2 regions of the Pseudoduganella sp. GW821-FHT12E03 genome follow, and region 2 is predicted to be linked to the other one. Evidence: predicted binding sites of a transcription regulator. Region 2 holds the regulator's gene; the other holds the start of a gene.
The links. The regulator sigma-54, encoded in region 2, starts transcription at its own class of promoters, with help from an activator protein. The targets are predictions, from matches to a motif close to TGGCANGNAANCTGCTTT.
Positions count from the first base shown of each region.

Region 1: a site for sigma-54 is predicted at 1,871-1,888, ahead of AC1RRC_RS18930 (PEP-CTERM sorting domain-containing protein). Genes of this name have one in related genera too.

Region 1 covers NZ_JBXAQJ010000007.1:175,859-183,418, reverse strand. Annotated here, with positions in the region: gene AC1RRC_RS18940 (branched-chain amino acid ABC transporter substrate-binding protein) at 1-421, shown strand, start outside; gene AC1RRC_RS18935 (hypothetical protein) at 415-669, opposite strand; gene AC1RRC_RS18930 (PEP-CTERM sorting domain-containing protein) at 1,028-1,816, opposite strand; tRNA gene AC1RRC_RS18925 (tRNA-Thr) at 2,047-2,122, opposite strand; gene AC1RRC_RS18920 (class 1 fructose-bisphosphatase) at 2,245-3,246, opposite strand; gene pepN (aminopeptidase N) at 3,301-5,946, opposite strand; gene AC1RRC_RS18910 (DUF4136 domain-containing protein) at 6,173-6,826, shown strand; gene AC1RRC_RS18905 (hypothetical protein) at 6,862-6,993, opposite strand; gene AC1RRC_RS18900 (quinone oxidoreductase family protein) at 7,005-7,560, opposite strand, start outside.
Region 2 covers NZ_JBXAQJ010000010.1:3,876-11,435, forward strand. Annotated here, with positions in the region: gene AC1RRC_RS23805 (monovalent cation:proton antiporter-2 (CPA2) family protein) at 1-416, opposite strand, end outside; gene AC1RRC_RS23810 (KpsF/GutQ family sugar-phosphate isomerase) at 527-1,525, shown strand; gene AC1RRC_RS23815 (KdsC family phosphatase) at 1,525-2,064, shown strand; gene lptC (LPS export ABC transporter periplasmic protein LptC) at 2,081-2,677, shown strand; gene lptA (lipopolysaccharide transport periplasmic protein LptA) at 2,776-3,354, shown strand; gene lptB (LPS export ABC transporter ATP-binding protein) at 3,356-4,150, shown strand; gene AC1RRC_RS23835 (RNA polymerase factor sigma-54) at 4,156-5,652, shown strand; gene hpf (ribosome hibernation-promoting factor, HPF/YfiA family) at 5,723-6,082, shown strand; gene AC1RRC_RS23845 (enoyl-CoA hydratase/isomerase family protein) at 6,193-7,290, shown strand; gene AC1RRC_RS23850 (Lrp/AsnC family transcriptional regulator) at 7,301-7,560, shown strand, end outside.

The DNA of each region.
Region 1 (7,560 bases), on a different contig from region 2:
GCGCCAAATGAAACAGTTGGGCATCAATGCCAAGCTGCTGGGCGGCGACACCATTTGTACCGCGGAAATGGGCAAGCTGGGCGGCGACGCCGTGGGCGACAACGTGCTGTGCTCGCAAGGCGGCGCGATCCTCGACAAGGCGGCGGCCGGCCCGCAATTCAAGGCCGCCTTCAAGAAGCGCTATAACCGGGAACCGGATGTGTACGCGGCGACCTATTATGACGCCACCATGATGTACGCCAGCGCCATGCAAAAGGTGAACTCGACCGACCCGGCCAAGGTTGGCCCGTCCATCAGCGGCGGCGCCTACAAGGGCGTGATGGGCACCTATTCGTTCGACGCCAAGGGTGACATGAAGGAATCGCTGGTGACCATCTTCAACTTCAAGAACGGCGCGCCGGCGCCAATTTCCAGCTATTGATCCAGCCGCTGATCCAGTAACGGCGCCAGCAACATGCGGGTGCCGTTGCGCCGGTCCGGCGACGGCAGCAACAGGGTGGAATACTCCCGCAAGCGCCCCAGCGGGCGGGCCAGGATGTCATTGATCAGCCGGGCTGGAATCCCAGCCAGCTCAGCGTACGTGTATGCGGTACCCTCGCCAAAGGCGGCGCGGGTCAGCAAAGCTACTGCCACTTTCTCGGCAGTGTAATCATCAAGTCGGCGCGTCATGGCGCCAGTCTAATCCAGCGGCCGGGACGGTGGCGCAGGATACCGTCAAGCAAAGTGCCCGGATCCGGGCAATGCTGCCCTGCAGCGGGCAACCGCCGCCGGCCACGGCCAGCCGGCCATGGCGTCCAAGTGGTTGAAATATCACGGCATTTCGCTACCGGGTGCGGGTGGCACGGCGATTGCAATGACGTCCGCATGTTCAACCCGCAACCAACTGATATGGCTCAAGCGCCAACAGCATCAGCGCCACGGCGTTGTGGTTATTACATGGAAATGAATTGGCTCCATGTAAATCTCACCCAATAAAAAAGCAGTCCCGCAGGACTGCTTTTTATTCCGGCAAAAAACCGGCTACCGCTTATGCTTTTTTGCCGCGGCGGCGCGCTGCCACCAAGCCGCCCAAGCCCAGCAGCATCAGCGCCCCGGTTGCCGGCTCAGGTACGTCGACCGGTGGGACACGGGAACCGAAGCCATCGATATAGGCGTAGCCAAAGTGGCCGGTCGGATCGCAATCCGCCACCAGCAGCGACAGCGTGAAATCGTGGCCAGCCAGCAATGCGTCGATGGCCAGCTGTTCGATTTGCCAGTCGGCGGTATAGAACACGCCATTGAGCTCGGTGAAGCGGGTATCCACACCGCCACCGCCGGCGCCGGCGTTGTAGACACGGCTGATCAGCTGGGTATTGGTGGTGTCGTCATGCAAAGACACGACCACTTCGGCGGAATTGTCTTCCGCGTGGCCGCCATTTTCCAGTACGGCTTTCCAGGCAAAGAAGATGTTCGCGTCGGTGTAGTTCAACACTTTCTGGCTGATCACCGAAGCATAGCCGCCGAAGAACAAGTCTTCGGTGCGGAACGAGTAATTACCGGAATAAACCGTGCTGCCCAGTGCGGCGCCGAGGTTGCCGTCCACGGTGCCAACGGTATTGATCGTCGAGCGGTTGGCGGCGTTGTCGTACAGGCTGCCACCTGGCAGGAAGTCGCTTGGCGCGATGGCCGAATTCGGAATGCCGCCGCGGTAGCCGCCGCCGGTGGTCCAGCCATTGGTGGTGCCATCTTCAAAGCCGCCGTTCACGAACGGCATGGCGCTGGCGGCGTTGGCGAGCAGGAACAATGCTGCTGCGGACAATACTTTATGGAGTTTCATGGGCTAGGTCCCTAGTTGATTTGTGGAAAAAATTATAATGTTGCCATTTAACCCTTAGCACGAACCATGCCACAAACTTAAGTATTTGAAAACAATGTGAAAAAATTATTATCGCCGAGATAATGTTAATTTTTCCGACACTATGCTTGCATGGTGATAGTTGTCGACGGAAATAAAAAAAAGGGTTACAGACCGAAGTCTGTAACCCTTTTCCGTGTACTGCCGAATTGTGGTGCCGGAGATAGGAGTCGAACCTACGACCTTCGCATTACGAATGCGCTGCTCTACCAACTGAGCTACACCGGCGAAACCTGTCTACGCAAGTTGCGGCTCATCACTGAAGCCCGCTGCGTAAGAGGCTCGCATTCTAACAAACAATTTTCAGAATGCGCAAGAGTGATTTTTTATTTATGCAACAACGGGCGAAATTACTCGCCGTGGTAACCCGTCACCACCGCCACTTCATCGCGCGAACCCAGGAATACCGGGACGCGCTGGTGCAATTTGGATGGCTGGATGTCCAGGATGCGCTGCTTGCCGTCGGTGGCGGCGCCGCCGGCCTGCTCCACGATGAGAGCCATCGGGTTCGCTTCATACATCAGACGCAGCTTGCCTGGCTGAGATGGATCGCGCAGGTCGGCCGGGTACATGAAGACGCCGCCGCGGTTCAGGATACGGTGCACGTCGGCCACCATCGACGCGATCCAGCGCATGTTGAAATTCTTGCCGCGCGGACCGGTGTCGCCGGCCAGCAATTCGTCGATGTAGCGCTTGACCGGGGCATGCCAGTGGCGCGAATTCGACATGTTGATGGCGAATTCCTTGGTGGCGGCAGGAATTTGCATGCCGCGCTGGGTCAGCACCCACGAACCCATTTCGCGGTCCAGGGTGAAGCAGTTGACGCCGTTGCCGGTGGTGAGCACCAGCTGGGTTTGCGGGCCGTACACGGCATAGCCGGCGGCGACCTGCTTGCTGCCCGGTTGCAGGAAATCCTGCTCGGACGGATCTTTCATACCTTCCGGTGCTTTCAGCACGGAGAAGATGGTGCCGATCGACACGTTGACGTCGATGTTCGACGAACCGTCCAGCGGATCGAACACCAGCAGGTATTCGCCCATCGGGTAGCGGTTTGGAATGCGGTGGATGGTTTCCATTTCTTCGGACGCCATGGCCGCCAGGTGGCCGCCCCACTCATTCGCTTCCAGCAGGATTTCGTTGGAAATCACGTCCAGCTTCTTTTGCACTTCGCCCTGCACGTTTTCCGATTCCAGCGCGCCCAGCACGTCGCCCAGGGCGCCTTTGCCGACGCTGTGGCTGATGGTTTTGCAGGAGCGGGCCACCACTTCGATCAACAGGCGCAGTTCGGCCGGGATCGAGCTGTGCAGACGTTGTTCTTCGACCAGGTATTGGGTCAGGCTGATGCGTTTCATGGATTCCCTTGCTGTGGTAATAGGTAAAAATGGGTAAATCAAAAACTCGTTGTCTTAGTTGGCGAGCGCCTTGCTGACCACTTCATTGACGTCATTCGACAAGCCCACGCTGGAGGCGACTTTTTCCAGGGCGCGGCGCATTTGGTCCTGCAAATCCGGCACATAGCGGCGCCAGCGGTCCAGGCTACGCGCCAGGCGCGCGGCCACCTGCGGGTTGATAGAATTGAGCAAGATGACATTTTCCGCCCACAGTGCATAGCCGCTGCCGTCGTGCGCATGGAATTGCGCCGGGTTGGCGTTGCAATAGCTGAACAGCAGGCTGCGTGCGCGGTTTGGATTCTTGACGTTGAAGGCGGGATGCTGCATCAGCTCACGCACCTTGCCGATGCCGGTGTGCGGGCTGGCGCCCTGCATCGCAAACCATTTGTCGATCACCAGCGCCTCGTTCTCGAACTCGTCATAGAAACGCTGCAGGAACGGCGCCGCATCGGAACCGCTGTGGATCAGCGACACCAGCGCGGCCGAACGGTCCGTCATGTTGGTGGCGTCGTCAAACTGCTGCTGCGCCAGCTTCAGTTCGGCCGGCCCCGGATCGATCATCAGGTAAGCCAGCGCCAGGTTTTTCAGGCCGCGCTTGCCGGCCGACAGCGCATCGGGGCTGTACGGCCCCGGCGTCAGGTTCGCTTCATACTGCGCCAGCAATTCCGGCGCCAATTCGCGCGCCAGGGTGCGGCGCATGAACTGGCGCGCCGCGTGAATCGCTTGCGGATCGACCACGTCCATGTTTTCCGCAATGATGGTTTCCGATGGCAGGATCAAGGCCTGTTCGCGGAACGCCGGATCCAGGGTGGCGTCGCTCAGCACGGCGCGCTGGGCCGCGATGAAGGTGTCGTCCAAGGTCAGTTCGGCGCCGGCCGCGGCGGCGTTGGCCAGCTTGCGCAACCGCTCCATGGCCAGGCGCTGGCCCGCTTCCCAGCGGTTCACCGCGTCGCTGTCGTAACGGAACAGGTGCAGCAATTCCTCGTCCGTGTAATCGTATTCCAGCACCACCGGCGCGGAAAAATCGCGCAAGATCGACGGCACCGGCTTTTCCTTGACGTTGGTGAAGCGGAAAGTCTGCTCGGCTGCCGTGAAATCGAGCACGGCCGTGGTGGCGCCCACCACTTTGCCGTCCACCGCCAGCGCAATGTCATGGCCTTCGCTGTCGAGCAGGCCGATCGCCACCGGAATGTGGAACGGCAGCTTGTCGGTCTGTCCCGGCGTGTCCGGGCAGCGCTGGCGCAGGGTGATTTCATAGGTCTGGTCGGCGGCATCGTAGGTCGTCACCGCCGTCACGACCGGGGTGCCGGCCTGGCTGTACCAGCGCTCGAACTGGGTCAGGTCGACGCCATTCGCATCCGCCATCGCGGCGCGGAAATCATCGCACTGCACGGCTTGGCCGTCATGGCGCTCGAAGTACAGGTCCATGCCTTTGCGGAAACCTTCGCGGCCCAGCAGGGTCTGGTACATGCGCACCACTTCCGCGCCTTTTTCGTACACGGTGACCGTGTAGAAGTTATTGATCTCGACAAACGAGTCGGGACGCACGGGGTGCGCCATCGGCCCCGCGTCCTCCGGGAATTGCGCCTGGCGCAGGGTGCGGACCTGATCGATCCGGGTCACGGCGCGCCCGCTGGCGGTACCGATCATGTCGGCCGAAAATTCCTGGTCGCGGAAGACCGTCAAGCCTTCCTTCAGCGACAGCTGGAACCAGTCGCGGCAGGTGACGCGGTTGCCGGTCCAGTTGTGGAAGTATTCGTGGCCGACCACGGCTTCGATGCCGGAGTAGTCAATATCGGTGGCGGTGCGCGGATTGGCCAGCACGAACTTGGTATTAAAGATGTTTAATCCCTTGTTTTCCATCGCGCCCATGTTGAAGTCGCCGACCGCGACAATCATGAACCGGTCCAGGTCCAGTTCCAGGCCGAAGCGTTCCTCGTCCCAGCGGATACTGTTTTTCAGCGATTGCATCGCATAGTCGGTCTTGTCGAGATTGCCCTCTTCCACCCACACTTGCAGCAGCACTTCGCGGCCCGACTTCAGCGTGTACGTCTCTTCCTGGCACACCAGTTTGGCGGCCACCAGGGCAAACAGGTAAGCCGGCTTCTTGAACGGATCTTCCCACTTGGCGTAGTGGCGGCCATCGCCGAGGTCGCCCTGTTCCAGCAAATTGCCGTTCGACAGCAGCACCGGATAGCGCGCCTTGTCGGCGCGCAGCATGACCGTGTACTTCGCCATCACGTCCGGACGGTCCGGGAAATACGTGATGCGGCGGAAGCCTTCCGCTTCGCATTGCGTGTAAAAACTGCCGTTCGACACATACAGGCCGGACAAGGTGGTGTTATCCACCGGTGCGCACAAGGTTTCGATTTCCAGCGTCACTTCCTGCGGCGCCTTGGGGATCGTCAGGGTATTCGCGCCCAGCAGGTACTGGCCGGGCCGCAGGGTCTTGCCATTCATGCGCAAGGCGACCAGTTCGATCTCTTCACCGTGGAACACGATGTTACGGCTCTTGCTTTCCGGATTGCGGCTGAGGGTGACGCGGTTGGCCACGATGGTGCGGGCCGGGTCCAGATCGAAACCCAGTTCTACCGTGTGCACCAGGTAGCTGGGAGGAGTGTAGTCTTTACGGAAGATCGTCTGTGGGCTGTCTGTGCGCATAGGAATTTCGATCGGACATGGGTGGAAAAGGCTATTTTACCAACTGCAGCCCCGGACGACGCGCGCCAGCGCCAATACCACTTAGCGGCAAGGGCTTTCCAGTCAACATGGTGAGTGAATCCGCACCGAATTTTGCTGCTCTTCTCGTGGCCGTAACAAACTGTAATAATCGTGCGCAACAATGCGTGCCGCCATACACTGAAATATCCATCGGGAGCGAACCATCATGAAAACTTTCGCGATACTGGCTGCGGCGGCCAGTTTGCTGCTGACCGGATGCGCCACCACCATCCGTAGCGACGTGACCACTTTCCAGCAATGGCCGGCCACCGGCGTGCCGGATAAATCCTATGTGTTTGAAAATCCGCCGGCGGCGGACAACACGCTGGAACTGAAGACCTACCAGAACATGGTCAGTGCCGAACTGGCCAAGCTGGGCTTCACCCAAGTACCGGACAATGCCCATCCGAAGCTGAAAGTGGGCGTTCACTTCAGCACCATCGAGCGCCCCGTCAAAGTCTTGCACGCTTCCGATCCGTTCTGGATGGGACCGTCGCATTACTGGGGCCCCCGCTACGTCGGGCGCGGCTTTTACCGCCCTTACTGGGGCCCGTACCGCTGGGGCGGCTTCGGTCCGTTCTATGACCCGTTCTGGTATGGCCCGCTGGAAGTCCAGGAAACCATCCGCTATCACTATGAACGGCAATTGCGGGTCGCCATCAATACCATCGACGGGCAGAAACTGTTCGACGTGACGGTGCAAAACAGCAGCCGCCGCAAGTCGACCCCGGCCATCATGCCGACTTTGGTGCAGAGTGCGTTTAGCGGGTTCCCGGGGGAGAATGGGAAGGTCAAGCAGGTGGAGGTGCAGGTCGAGTGACTTGCTCGCGCCCGAGGCGGGCCACCCGGTCCGCCTCAGCTGTAATACGCCTCACTGGCAAACGTAATCGCCACCACCACCAACACCGCCAGCACCAGCACAATCAATAAACGGCCGAATTTCGGATTGCCGTCGTCTTCCGGTTGCTGCTGGCTGGTATCGTTCATGTCTTAAGTAATCAAGGAATCAGGATAGTCGACCCGGTGGTCTTGCGCGCTTCCAGGTCGATGTGGGCTTGCGCCACGTCGGCCAGATTATAGCGCTGCTTGACGGGTACCTGGACCTCGCCGCTGCCCACCACGCCAAACAGCGATTGCGCCATGGCTTCCAAATCCGCCCGTTTCGCCGTATGCGTCATCAGGGTTGGCCGGGTAATGGACAGCGAACCGCGCGATTGCAATTCATTGAGACTGAACGGCGGCACCGGGCCGGAGGCATTGCCGAAGCTGACCATGGTGCCCAGCGGGCGCAGGCAGTCGAGCGAACCGGTAAAGGTGTCCTTGCCGATCGAGTCATAGACCACGGCCACGCCTTCGCCGCCGGTGAGCGCTTTCACCCGCTCAACGAAGTTTTCCTGGTTGTAGTTGATCACGTGCCGCGCGCCGTTTTCAATCGCCAGCGCCGCCTTTTCCTCGGAACCTACGGTGCCGATCAGGTTCAGCCCCATGACCTTGGCCCATTGGCACGCGATCAACCCGACGCCGCCGGCCGCCGCATGGAACAAGATGGTGTCG
Region 2 (7,560 bases):
ATTTTCACCACGATCGCGGTGGACGACATGGCCAGCGCACCACCCAGCGCAAACGCGGCTTGCCAGCTGATGTGCAGGCCCGGCAATTGCACGGACAGGATCCAGCCCAGTCCCATGGCGGCCACGATGGTCAGCGCCACCTGCGCCATGCCGAGGCCGAACACGATGTTGCGCATGGCCATCAATTTAGGCAGCGAGAATTCCAGGCCGATGGAAAACATCAGGAAGACCACGCCGAATTCCGCGAGGATATGGCTCGCTTCACTCTGTTCGGCCAGCCCCAGCGCGTGGGGACCGATGACAATGCCGACGGCCAGATAGCCCAGCATCGGGGGGAGGTGCATCATCCTGAACGCGACCACGCCCAGTACAGCGCTGCCCAGCAGCAAGAGGGTCAGTTCAAGCGGAGAAAACATTCAGTCGTCGATCCAGGTGGCGGCGGTTCCGTTGTTATTCAGGACTGGCAAGTTTTTTGCTTACGCAATTCGGCTATACTTCCGGCATGAGTGTAACCGATGAAAAACCTATGCTGAAAGCTTTTGACAACAAGACCGCGGAGCGCGCGCTGCAACTGGCGCGCGAAACCCTGCAAATCGAGGGCGATGCCATCGCCGCCCTGCACGCCCGCCTGGCAACAGACGACAGCGTGGGCAAGGCGGTCGCTATGTTGCTTAATTGTAAAGGACGCGTTGTCGTGTCCGGCATTGGTAAATCCGGTCACATTGCCCGCAAGATTGCCGCCACCCTGGCGTCCACCGGCACTCCGGCCCTGTTCGTGCACCCGGCCGAAGCCGCGCACGGCGACCTGGGCATGGTGACGGCCGACGACGCGTTCATTGCGATTTCATATTCCGGCGAAAGTTCGGAATTGATGGCGATCCTGCCGGTCCTGAAACGCATGGGCGGCACCGTGATTTCCATTACCGGTAAGCCGGGCTCGAGCCTGGCGCAACTGGCCGACGTGCACCTGGACGTATCGGTGGAAAAAGAAGCGTGCCCGCTGAACCTGGCGCCGACCGCCAGCACCACCGTGACCCTGGCGCTGGGCGATGCACTGGCCGTGGCGCTGCTGGACTTGCGCGGCTTTAAGGAAGAAGACTTTGCCCGCTCGCACCCGGGCGGCGCGCTGGGCCGCCGCCTGCTGACCCACGTGCGCGACGTCATGCGCACCGGCGACGCGGTGCCGGCCGTCAAGGCCGATACCCGCTTGCCGGACGCGCTGCTGGAAATCACGCAAAAAGGCATGGGCATGACCGCCATCGTCGATGGCGACGGCAAGCCGCTGGGCGTGTTTACCGACGGCGATTTGCGCCGCATGATAGAAAAAGTGCAGGATTTCAGCCAAGTCGTGATCCGGGACGTCATGCACGTGAATCCGCACACGATTTCGCCGGACAAGCTGGCCGTGGACGCGGTCGCCATCATGGAACAATTCCGCATCAACCAGATGCTGGTGACGGACCAAGAGGGCAACCTGGTTGGCGCCCTGCATATCCACGACCTGACCCGTGCCAAGGTGATTTGATGAGCAAGGCTTACGATCTCGTGAACGTCGCGCGCGCCGCGAAAGTCAAACTGTTTATCTTCGACGTCGATGGCGTGCTGACCGATGGCAGCCTGCATTACGGTCCCGAAGGTGAAATGATGAAAACCTTTAACGTGCAAGATGGCCTCGGCATCAAGCTGCTGCAGGAAGCCGGCATCAAGACCGCCATCATCAGCGCGCGCCGCTCGGCTGTGGTGGTGGCGCGGGCGCGCGACCTGGGCATTGAATTCGTGCACCAGGGCGGCCACGACAAGCTGACGCCCTTCAAGGATTTGCTGGCCAAGACCGGCCTGAGCGAAGAAGAAGTGGCCTTTATTGGCGACGACGTGGTGGATTTGACGATCCTGTCGCGCGTTGGTTTCGCGGTGGCGGTACCGAATGCGCGCGTCGATGTGCTGAGCCGCGTGCACCACGTGACGGAGGCGCATGGCGGCCGTGGCGCGGTACGTGAAGTGTGTGAATTCGTGCTGCGGGCGACGGGCAACTATGACCGTGTCATGGCCCAGTTCCTGGTATGAACCCGGGTAAATAAGCATGCGCAAGGAAAAAACCGCTCACCGCTGGCGCCTGGGACTGACCCTGACGGCCGGCGTGCTGTTTGCGTGCGGCTCGTTCTGGCTGGTGCAATTGCTGAACCGCAGCGCCGATGACTTGCAGGCGGATTTGCGCGCCAATGAGCCCGATTACATCATTGAACGCTTTTCCGCCGTCCGCATGGGCAAGGATGGCAAGCCCAGTTACATCGTCTCCGGCGACAAGCTGGTGCACCGCCCGGTCGGCGATATCTCCGACATCGAGCAGCCGGTGGTGCGCAGCATGGGGGAAGGCCACCCACCGATGGATATTCATGCGGCGCGCGCGCGCGTGGATGAAAACAATACGCGCGTGACCCTGAAAGACAATGTGCGCGTGGACCGCGCCGCCAGCGGCAAGTCGGCCGCGATGGTGATGACCACGCAGGCGATGACGGTGTATCCGGACGAAGACCGGATGGAAACGGACCAGCCGGTGCAAGTGGTGCAGGGCGGCGCCAGCATGACGGCGCAAGGCATGCGCGCCAATAACGCGACGCGCGAAGTGCACTTGCAAGGCCGTGGTTCCATCGTGTTGCCACCCAAGGCGCAACCATAGCAACACATGGGTGCAGGGCCTTCAGGCCGGGCATCCACATATTAATACATGGGTGCAGGGCCTTCAGGCCGGGCATCCACATATCGGAAATGTGATATATGGCGATTAAATATATTGCGGCGGCAGCCGCGCTGCTGCTGGCGATCGGCGCCAGCCACGCGGAAAAGGCGGACTCGTACAAGCCGACGGAAATCCAGTACGACACGGCTGACCTCGACGACGTCAAGCAGATCCGCACCTTGCGCGGCAACGTCGTGCTCACGCGCGGCACCCTGCGCATGAAGTCCGACAAGGCGGTCGTGACGCAAGACCCGGAAGGCTACCAGCACGTGACGTTGACGGGCGTGCCGGGCAAGCCGGCCACGTTCCGCCAGAAGCGCGACGGCGACGGCGAGCAATGGGTTGAAGGCGAAGCCGAACGTATTGATTACGATGGCCGCATTGAACTGGTCAAACTGTTTTCAAAAGCCCGCATCAAGCGCCTGGAAGGCAGCCGTCCGAGCGATGAAGTGGCGGGGGAATTCATTTCCTATGACAGCCGCAAGGAATACTTCAGCGTGCGCAATACCGTGACCGGCGACAGCAAGCCGGGCGCGGGCCGCGGCACGATGGTGATTCAGCCGTCAGCCAAGCGTCCGCCGCCGGACGGCGCAACCCAGCCTGAGGCGGGGAAATAAGATGGCGCAGGCGGAAGTTCAAGCTGCGGCGCCAGTTGCGGCGCCCATGGCCAATTGCGGCAGTACCCTGCTGGTGCGCGGCCTGCAAAAATCGTATGGCAAGCGCCAGGTGGTGCATGACGTGTCGCTGCAAGTCGAATGCGGCGAAGTGGTGGGCTTGCTGGGGCCGAACGGCGCGGGCAAGACCACCTCGTTTTACATGATCGTGGGCCTGGTGCCGTCCGATGCGGGCAGTATCGAGATTGCCGGCAGGGATGTGTCGTCGATGCCGATCCACCAGCGGGCGGCGCTGGGCCTGTCCTACCTGCCGCAGGAAGCGTCGGTATTCCGCAAGCTGACGGTGGAAGAAAATATCCGCGCGGTGCTGGAGATCCAAAAGGTCAACGGCAAACCGCTGGCGAAGGCAGACATCGACGAGCGGCTGAACCGGCTGCTGGCGGACCTGCAAATCGAGAAATTGCGTGAAAACGCGGCGCTGTCCCTGTCTGGCGGCGAGCGCCGCCGCGTGGAAATCGCACGCGCCCTGGCCACCAATCCGCGCTTCGTGCTGCTCGATGAACCTTTTGCCGGCGTCGACCCGATTGCCGTCATCGAGATCCAGCGCATTGTCCGTTTCCTCAAGGAGCGCGGTATCGGTGTGCTGATCACTGACCACAATGTGCGCGAGACGCTGGGTATCTGCGACCGCGCGTACATCATCAACCAGGGCGCCGTGCTAGCCTCGGGCCGTCCGGACGACATCATCGCCGACGAATCCGTGCGCCGCGTCTACCTGGGTGAACATTTCCGTATGTAGGAACCATGAAACAGTCACTGCAACTTCGCACTTCGCAGCACCTTGCGCTGACTCCTCAGCTGCAGCAGTCGATCCGCCTGCTGCAATTGTCCACCCTGGAGCTGCATCAGGAACTGGAACAAATCCTCGGCGAAAACCCGTTGCTGGAACGCCTGGACGATCCGCTCGACCATTCGGTGCGCCTGCTGGCCGATGGCGCCATCAGCGCGCCGGTGCAAAACGGCGCGGAAGCCACGCCGGACACCTTGCAGCCGCCATCGGATGGCGCCGCGCCGGCCGATGGCGACGCCCCGCATGAAGGCGGGGCCGAGGGCGGCGAGGGCGACAACGCCGGCGCGGCCGACGGCGACAGCGACTGGAGCGATGTCGGCCGGGCCAAGAGTCCGGATGACGACGATTCCCGCCCGCAAATCGAAGCCAGCCACTGCACCCTGCGCGAACATTTGCTGGAGCAAATGCGCGTAACGGTGACGGAAGAGCGCGACCGCATCCTGATGGAACTGATCATCGATGCGCTCGACGACAACGGTTACCTCGAAGAGTCGCTGGAAGAAATCCATGCCCGCCTGCCGGAAGAAGCGGAAGTGGACTTCGATGAGCTGCGCACGTCGCTGACCTTGCTGCAAAGTTTTGATCCGGCCGGCGTGGGCGCGCGCAGCGCGTCCGAATGCCTGGCATTGCAAATCAGGCAAATGCCGAATGTGCCGCTGGTGACGCGCCGCATGGCGCTGGTCATCGTCGACAAGCACCTGACCTGGTTTGCCCAGCGCGAATTCAACAAGCTGAAAAAAGCCCTCGATTGCGACGATGAAGACTTGCGCGAGGCGCAAGCGGTGATTCGCCTGTGCAATCCCCATCCGGGCGCGGAATTCGCATCGGACGTGTCCGATTACGTGGTGCCGGACGTGATTGTGAAAAAAGCCCGCAACGGCTGGCAAGTGACCCTGAACAACGACGTCATGCCGCGCCTGCGCGTCAATGCGATGTATGCGAACTTGTTGAAGCAGGGCAAGAGCGAATCCGCGATGGGCGCACAGTTGCAGGAAGCCAAGTGGCTGATTAAAAACATGCGCCAGCGCTTCGACACGATCTTGCGCGTGGCCCAGGCCATCGTTGAGCGGCAAAAGAATTTCTTCTCGCACGGCGCGGTAGCGATGCGGCCCCTTGTGTTGCGTGAAATTGCTGATACACTGGGTCTACACGAGAGCACTATTTCTCGTGTAACAACTCAAAAATATATGCTCACGCCCCATGGCATGTTTGAGTTGAAATACTTCTTTGGCAGCCACGTCGCAACAGAAGCAGGAGGAGAGGCGTCCTCCACGGCGATACGGGCGCTGATCGTGCAATTGACAGGAGCAGAAGACCCTAAAAATCCATTATCCGACAGTAAGATTGCGGACATGCTGGGGGAACAAGGCATGGTAATTGCGCGACGGACTGTTGCCAAATATCGCGAAGCATTGAAAATCCCGCCCGTTAGTCTGCGCAAAGCTCTGTAGTGTTACTGGGTTCCCCTGCGCGCCACAGCATAACTGTGATACGTACGAACCTTCATCTTTAGGAGTGTGTATGAATCTCACCATCAGTGGACATCATCTCGAAGTGACCCCCGCGATTCGCGAATACGTGCAGAACAAACTGGAACGCGTAAAACGTCATTTCGATCAAGTAATTGATATTGCTGTCATCCTGACTGTAGATAACCTCACCGAGAAAGAGAAAAGGCAAAAAGCCGAGATCAATCTGCGAATGTCCGGCAAGACCGTGTACGTGGAAAGCCTGTCGCAAGACTTGTACGCTGCCATCGATACGCTGGTCGATAAACTGGATCGCCAGGTTATGAAATACAAAGGCAAGATACAAGAGCATAACCACACCGCGATCAAACACCTTCCGGATAATTACGACGAGTCGGCCGCCACCGCATAAGCGGTCCCCGATACTCGGACGAAAAGGGCGCAGTTGGCGCCCTTTTTTGCGCCTGTACTATTCCCATGGCGACGCTACAATAGCTTTCTTTCAATTCAGCGATGCCTGCCATGAGCGAACCAGTCGTGACACATGTCCTCACCCACATCAGCAACGGAACCGGGTTTATCACGTTGGACCGGCCGAAGGCATTGAATTCCCTGTCGCTCGACATGGTGCGCGCCATGACCGGCATCTTGCTGGCCTGGCGCGATGATCCGCAAGTGGCGGCAGTGGTGATCCGCAGCAGCAGTGAAAAAGCGCTGTGCGCCGGCGGCGATATCCGCTTTTTCCATGACGCCGGCAAAGCCACACCGCAGGGCGGCAGCGCGCTGCTGGAAGATTTTTTCACGGAAGAATATGCGCTGAACCACCTGATCCATTACTACCCGAAACCGTATATCGCCATCATGGATGGCGTGGTGATGGGCGGCGGCATGGGCATTGCGCAGGGCGGACCCGGCTGCGGCGTGCGCATCGTCACGGAGCGCACGAAAATGGCGATGCCGGAAGTGAATATCGGCTTGTTCCCGGATGTCGGCGGCAGTCATTTCCTGTCGCATGCACCGGGCCAGCTGGGACGCTATCTCGGCGTCACGGGCGTGACGGTGGGCGCGGCCGACGCGCTGTACGCGGACCTGGCCGACCACTTCGTGCCAGTGGCGCAATTGCCGGCGCTGGCGGCGTTGCTGGCAGCGACGCCGGGCGCGCAACTGGTGCAGGCGATTGCCGATTTTGCCGCGCCGTTCCGCGCGCAGGCCGGCGTGGCCGTGATGGAAACCCAGTTCGATGCGATTGAACGCCATTTTGCGCCGGAAACCGTGGCCGAGATGATGGCTTCCCTGGCCGGCGACAGCGATGAATTTGCGCAGAAAACCCTGAAGCTCATGCAGGGCCGCTCGCCCCTGATGATGTGCGTGACCCTGGCGCTGCTGGACCGCGGCGAATCAATGAGCGTGGCCGATTGCCTGCGCATGGAGCGCAATGTGGTGCGCCGCAATTTCGAACACGGCGAAGTACTGGAAGGCGTGCGCGCGCTGGTGATCGACAAGGACAACGCGCCGAAGTGGTCACCCGCCTCGCTCGACGACGTGACGCCGGCCATGGTGGAGCGCTTCTTTGAACCGGCGTGGCCTGTCTGGGCGCATCCGCTGCGCCACCTGGCATGATGGCAGGCGCATGACGCTCGACCGGCTCGATACGCAGATCCTGAACATCCTGCAGGACGACGCCAGTGTCCCGTTGCGGACACTGGCGCAGCAAGTGCACGCCTCCGTTGCCACCTGCCAGCGCCGCATCGCGCAATTGCGCGCCAGCGGCATCCTGCTCAAGGACGTCGCGCTGGTGGACCGGGTGCGGGTCGGGCGGCCGTTGACGATTTTCGTGCAGGTCGAACTGGACCAGCAAAATACGGCGCTGTTGAAGCAGTTTGAAGCGCT